2 linked regions of the Luteolibacter sp. Y139 genome follow. The protein of the gene in region 1 interacts with the protein of each later gene in a pairwise test. Links are inferred from orthologs where the notes say so. Each region holds a gene or a part of one and is shown on either strand. Other genes may lie near its edges.

Region 1 (3,280 bases):
AGCGACAAGGCCGGCTACCTCGCCACCGTCCCGATGGAACGCTGGGGAAAGCCCTCGGACATCGCCCACGCGGTCACCTTTTTCGCCTCCGAGGAAGCCTCTTTCCTCACCGGTCAGACGCTCGTCGTGAACGGCGGACGCACGCTCTGGTGAAGAACTTCGGTGCCCCGAAGAACATTGCGGATTTTCCCTTGCCAAAGGCCGGGCAGCCCCATAGTTCTTCGCCCCCCGCCGATACAAATGGGTAGGTGCCCGAGTGGCTAAAGGGGGCAGACTGTAAATCTGCTGGCTTACGCCTACGCTGGTTCGAATCCAGCCCTACCCACCATCCTCTCTCTGAGAGGATCATGCGTATCTCTTGCCCAAGTCGGACGAGGTCGCGGATGCCAGCACGATGCGCTTTTCCGTGCGGTTCTCCCTTTCCCGCATCAACTGCCCTCTCGCATCCACTGGCGAACGAGCAGGAGCATCGCTTTCCAGCAACTCCTGTTGGGGCCGACCTCCCGGCCGTACAACAAATTGGACGGGCTTCAACGAAGCCCGTCCATGAATTGATCTCAAAGAGATGCATGCCACGGGCCACGATCGTGGCCCATCGCCTTCAGGCTTCTCAGAGCACCATGTCCTTGAGCGCCTTGAGCGGGCGCACCTTGACGGCGGTGGAAGCAGGCTTGGCCTTGAACATGACTTCTTCCTTGGTGAAAGGATTGATGCCCTTGCGAGCCTTCACGGCAGGCTTCTTGACCGTCGAGATCTTCAGCAGGCCGGGAAGGACGAACTCACCCACGCCGCGCTTGTCGAGGTGGCCACCGATGATGGCACCGAGACCGTCGATCACCGAACCCACTTGCTTGCGGGTGAGACCGGTTTCAGCAGCGATCTGATCGAGGATTTGCGTCTTCGAGTACTTGTCTTTGATGGGAGCTTGCTTCTTAGCCATGCACGAGGCGTGAACGATCTTGCCCGTCGCGTCAAGGCTTTGAAGGACAGGAGCATACTCTAAGTGAGGTGCGGCGAATCCGTCTCCGTACAAGAAAAAAGAAGACTGCCATTTTTTAAAAAAACAAAGCCCATCCGCTTGCCATCAAGGCGCGGTAAAATGAGCAGCGCTCATACCTGTTTCCGTTTCACTTCCCCTAGCTCGCCGGGGAGCAGCTTCACGGCGAATGAGTGGTCGGATCTGCCTTCTGAGCCTTGGCCGAAGGCTTCGGCTCCGGGAAACGCAGGCCGACGATGTCGCCGTTCTCCAAGGCCATCTCATCGACCTGCTCGCGGGTCGCCCAGACTTCGATCTCACGGCGACTGCCGCTCTCGGGCACCACACTCAGCCGGGCGAAGGGACCGGCGACGAAAAGATGGCTGACCCGGCCGGCCACGCTCACGCCCTCTTCGGCGGCGAACTTCAGCTCGATCTCGTGCGGGCGGACATAGCGACCGTCATCGAGCTTGTTCACCTCGCCTAGAAACTCATAGACGAAAGAGGTACGAGGTTCATCGTAGATCCCCTGCGGCACGCCGGTCTGTTCGATACGGGCGTTCCGCATGACCACGACCTGGTCGGCGAGTTCCAGCGCTTCTTCCTGGTCGTGGGTGACAAACAGCGTCGTCAGTCCGATTTCATCGTGGAACTGGCGCAGCCAGCGGCGCAGATCCTTGCGCACCTGGGCATCAAGCGCGCCGAAGGGCTCATCAAGCAATAGCACCTTCGGCCGGATGGCCAATGCACGGGCAAGCGCGACGCGTTGGCGTTGACCACCGGAGAGCTCGTGCGGGCGACGCTTGTCGAGACCATCGAGCTTCACGAGGTGAAGCAGTTCCTTCACCCGCGAATCGATCTCGCTCTTCGCGGGACGCTTCGATCCGGGCAGCACGGTGAGGCCGAAAGCGATATTGTCCGCCACGGTCATGTGCTTGAAGAGCGCGTAGTGCTGGAAGACAAAACCGACGCCGCGCTTGCCCGCTGGCACGTCCGTCACGTCCTCGCCGTGGAAGAGCACGCGACCGCTGCCAGCGTCGGCGTATTCAAGTCCCGCAACGATGCGCAGCAAGGTCGTCTTGCCCGAACCCGAAGGGCCTAACAGGGCCGTCAACGAGCCGTCAGGAATTTCGAGCGAGACATCATCGAGCGCCGTGTAGCTACCGAAAGTCTTGTGGATGGACTGGATCGAGACGGACATGGGAAGAGGCGGAAAGCTGGAAGAGCGAAAAAAGGGTCAGTGCCTGCCTTTGGCGGAGTGACCGGTGAAATGTTCGACGGCGGTTTTCAGGCCCAGCGTGAGGAGGGCGAGCAACGCCAGCAACGCGGCACAGGCGAAGGCGGCGCTGAAGTGATACTCATTGTAGAGCACCTCCACGTGCAGCGGCAGCGTGTTGGTCTTGCCGCGGATGTGGCCGGAGACAACCGAGACCGCGCCGAATTCACCCATGGCGCGTGCGTTGCAAAGCAGCACACCATAGAGCAGACCCCACTTGATATTGGGCACGGTCACGCGACGGAAGATCTGCCAACCGGTCGCACCAAGCGTAACCGCGGCTTCTTCCTGATCGCTGCCCTGGCTTTCCATCAGCGGGATCAACTCGCGGGCGACGAAGGGAAAGGTGACGAACACCGTGGCGAGCACGATGCCCGGCAGGGCGAAGATGATCTGGATGTCGTTCTCCTGGAGGAACGGCCCGAACCAACCGCGCGCGCCGAACATCAGCACGAACACAAGACCCGCGATGACCGGCGACACCGCGAACGGCAAATCGATCAGCGCGAGCAGGAACGAGCGGCCCTTGAAGCGGAATTTGGTAATCAGCCATGCAGCGGATACACCGAAAACCGTATTGAGCGGCACGGCGATGAAGGCCGCAATCAGCGTGAGCTTGATGGCGGACAGCGCGGCATCGTCGGTGAGCGCTTTCACAAGCACATCCGCGCCACGGCGGAAGGCCTCGATGAACACCGCGGCCAGCGGCAGCAGCAGGAACAGCGAGAGGATGACGAAGGCGACGCCGATGAGCAGCCAGCGGACCGGGGCAGATTCAGTGGTGACGGAACGATAGGCCATCGGTTCAGCGGGTCTGCCAGTTCAGGCGACGTTGAAGAAGATTGATGAGGAAGAGCAGCCCGAAGGAAACAATCAGCATGCCGGACGCGATGACCGCGGCAGCCTCATACTTGAATTGCTCCAGCTGTTTCACGATGAGCAGCGGCAGGATCTCCGTCTTCATCGGCAAGTTGCCCGAGATGAAAATGACCGAACCGTATTCACCGATGGCGCGCGCGAATGCCAGC
Region 2 (3,110 bases), 210 kb from region 1 along the record:
GCCCCAGCAGCGTTCGGAGCGAGCGCGAGTTCCCCATCGGCGGCGTGTTCGGCAGCGAAAACGCGATCGCGGCCCCGGCGAAACGCGTCACCGCCGCTGCATATCCGGCCCCCGGCGAACCCTCGAAGTGGAACACGAAACTGGTCAGCACCCCCGCCGCCATCCACCCCAGCGTGCCGCCCAGCCGCACCACCGGGAATTCCCGTTCACCGGAGCGCAAGTGCACCATCGAGATGCTTGCCAGCATACTCCACATCGGCGCCGCCACGATCGATGCGGACGCGAACAGGCCGAGGAAAAGGCAAGGTGAATTGAACCTCTCCAGCGCCGCGAAAGCCGCAGCAAGCAACACCCCGCTGACCATGCCGATCACCGCAAAGACCTTCTGCGCCGGATAGCGGTTGTCCGCCACCGACCCCACGATCAGCGGCGAGATCAGCGCGGCCAGCGGCGCCGCCATGAACGCATACGCCACCCACTCGCTGCCCAGCCCCCGCGACTTAAGGATATTCGACAGCGCCGGCGTGTAGTAGCCCGGCGACATCCCCAAGAAAAAGAACACCGTCCACAAGCCATGTATGACCGCGAAGGAGGTGCGGGAAGACGTGGGCGCGGACACGGCGCGACGCTAGCGGGCCGATGCCACTGTGCAAGAACGCCCCAGCTCGATTGCGGGACAATTTCCCCAAGGGATGATTCGCAGGCTATCTTGGGAAAATGACCCGTTTGCTAACGACGACGATGTCGGCGCGATTCAACATCCCTTTTTGCGAAACGGTAGGCGATTCCAATGACCATCCCAATCCCTCCAAACAACACGGAGGCAAACGGCCAAATTAACGGACCGCCCGTATCCCCAGAGATTGCAGCGGCGATGAACAACAATAGAGGGATAAGGCACCCCCCTACTCCGCAACCAACGGCCGGGGCAGAGTTGCCGGCTTTCGAACGCTCGCCGTCTGGAGGTCCGGTACCATTGCCTTCGCTTGGCTCGGATTCCGGCGGCTGATAGGGATTAATCATCTTTTGACTGCCGCGAAGCGTAGCCACCACTCTCGCCTGCCAGCAACCAAGCCCTTACAGCTTCCGCTGCCCGTTACCCCGCACCCGGTACTGATAGCTCGTCAGCTCGCGCAGACCCATCGGCCCGCGCGCGTGGAGCTTGTCGGTGGAAATCCCAATCTCCGCACCGAAGCCGAACTCCTCACCATCCGCGAGTCGGGTCGAGACATTGTGGAAGACACAGGCCGAGTCGCAGCCGGACAGGAAGGCGGTCGCCGCCGCATCATCGCCCGTCACGATGGTCTCGGTATGATGCGAGCCATGGGTATTGATGTGCTCGATCGCCTCTTCCAGTGAATCGACAATCTTCACGGACAGGATCAGATCGAGATACTCGGTACCCCAGTCTTCTTCCGTCGCGGGCACGGCATCGATGATCTGGCGGGTGCGCTCGCAGCCGCGGAGTTCGACGCCCTTTTCCACCAGCTCCTCCGCAATCGTGGGCAAGTGGCTCTGCGCAACGGCAGAATGAACCAGCAAAGTCTCCAGCGCGTTGCACACGCCAGTCTTCTGGACCTTAGAGTTGACGGTGAGCTTCACCGCCATGTCGAGGTCGGCAGCCTTGTCCACGAAGAGGTGGCAGATGCCGTCATAGTGCTTGATGACCGGCATCCGCGCCTGCGAGACCACGGTCTCGATCAACCCTTTGCCACCCCGCGGGATGATCAGATCCAGCCACTTGTCCATCTGGCACAACGCACTGACGCTGGAGCGGTCGGTGAAAGGAATGAGCTGGATCGCATGCGCGGGCAGGCCCGCATTCTCGCCACCGGCTTGCAAGGCATCGGCGATGGCGCGGTTGCTATGGATCGCCTCGGAACCACCGCGCAGGATGGTGGCGTTACCGGTCTTGAAGCACAGCACCGCCGCATCGCTCGTCACGTTCGGGCGGCTCTCATAAATGATCCCGATGGTGCCGATCGGCACGCGCACCTGCTGGAGGTGCATGCCATTCGGACGGGTGTATTTCTCCATCACCTGACCGACGGGATCGGGCAAGGCGATGACCTGGTCGATGCCATGCGCGATCGCTTCCACCTTCGCGGCGTCCAGCTTCAGGCGCTCCAGCATCGGCTTCGCGAGCCCCTTCGCTTCGCCCGCGGCAAGATCGAGGGCGTTGGCGGCGACAATCTCGGCCGTGCGCGCGCGCAATTCGGCGGCCATCGCCTTGAGAATCTCGTTCTTCTGCTCCGTCGTGAGTTGGGAAAGCTTGTACGAGGCCGCGCGCGCGTTGCGGGCCAGCGTTTCCACGGCGGAGAAGACTTCGGCGTCGGTCATGGGGTCGGACTAAAGGCAGGTGGGCCCGGAATGCAAAATTTGAAAGGCGGGAATCGTGCCGTCGTTGGCACTAAAGGCTTATTACTGGGCGTTCGCTGCGAAACGGGTCGAAACGCCCTTTTCCCCGGCGAGGATGGCAGCGAGCCGCTCCGGCTTGCGGCCGTGGGCGATGTGAACGGTGATCCCGGCATCGACGGAATTCTTCACCGCCTGCAGTTTCGAGGCCATTCCACCGATCGAAAAGCGGCCCCGCTCGTCCTTTGCGAAACCGAGCACCGCATTCACGTCCGGCACATCCTCGACGAGTTCATTCGTCTCCGGCGAAAGCAGTCCGTCCACCGAAGTGAGCAGCACCAGCGTCTTCGCGCCGAGCAGCGCGGCGACCTGCGAGGAAAGCATGTCATTGTCACCCACCCGGAGTTCTTCCACGGCCACCGAGTCGTTTTCGTTGATGATCGGCACGATGTTCGGCTCCGCGAGCAAGCGGTGCAGCGTGTCCGAGACATATTGCCGGCGCTCCGGCGTCTGGAGGTCCGCAGCCGTGAGCAGGACTTGGGCGACCGCCAGATTGAAATTCTGGAACAGCGACCCGTAGGTATGCATCAGCCGCGCCTGACCGACGGCCGCACAGGCCTGCTTGGTGGTCAAATCGCTCGGATAGCCGCCGAGCCCGAAAGCGGAAACACCCGCGCCGACCGCACCGGAACTGACCAGCAGACAGCGGTGCCCGCTCTCCACGAGCCCGGCGATGGCGGTGACGAGACGGACCA

The links.
Region 2: the proteins of WKV53_RS03675 (region 1) and WKV53_RS04505 interact in binary tests that used the Escherichia coli proteins (3 or more experiments, as listed by UniProt). The link is inferred for Luteolibacter sp. Y139 from one-to-one orthologs.

What each region holds. Positions count from the first base shown.
Region 1 is NZ_JBBUKT010000001.1:868,713-871,992, forward strand. Bases 168-3,132 are described here. They hold WKV53_RS03675 (sulfate/molybdate ABC transporter ATP-binding protein), read right to left. Parts: upstream 2,178-3,132; coding sequence 1,158-2,177; downstream 168-1,157. Other genes in these bases: WKV53_RS03670 (HU family DNA-binding protein), read right to left, coding at 611-940; cysW (sulfate ABC transporter permease subunit CysW), read right to left, coding at 2,214-3,053; cysT (sulfate ABC transporter permease subunit CysT), read right to left, coding at 3,058-3,132. Outside these bases: WKV53_RS03660 (SDR family NAD(P)-dependent oxidoreductase), read left to right, coding at 1-153; more of cysT, read right to left, coding at 3,133-3,280. UniProt on the Escherichia coli protein: Part of the ABC transporter complex CysAWTP involved in sulfate/thiosulfate import. Responsible for energy coupling to the transport system.
Region 2 is NZ_JBBUKT010000001.1:1,078,806-1,081,915, forward strand. Bases 210-3,004 are described here. They hold WKV53_RS04505 (glutamate-5-semialdehyde dehydrogenase), read right to left. Parts: upstream 2,341-3,004; coding sequence 1,078-2,340; downstream 210-1,077. Other genes in these bases: WKV53_RS04500 (MFS transporter), read right to left, coding at 210-619; proB (glutamate 5-kinase), read right to left, coding at 2,422-3,004. Outside these bases: more of WKV53_RS04500, read right to left, coding at 1-209; more of proB, read right to left, coding at 3,005-3,110. UniProt on the Escherichia coli protein: Catalyzes the NADPH-dependent reduction of L-glutamate 5-phosphate into L-glutamate 5-semialdehyde and phosphate. The product spontaneously undergoes cyclization to form 1-pyrroline-5-carboxylate.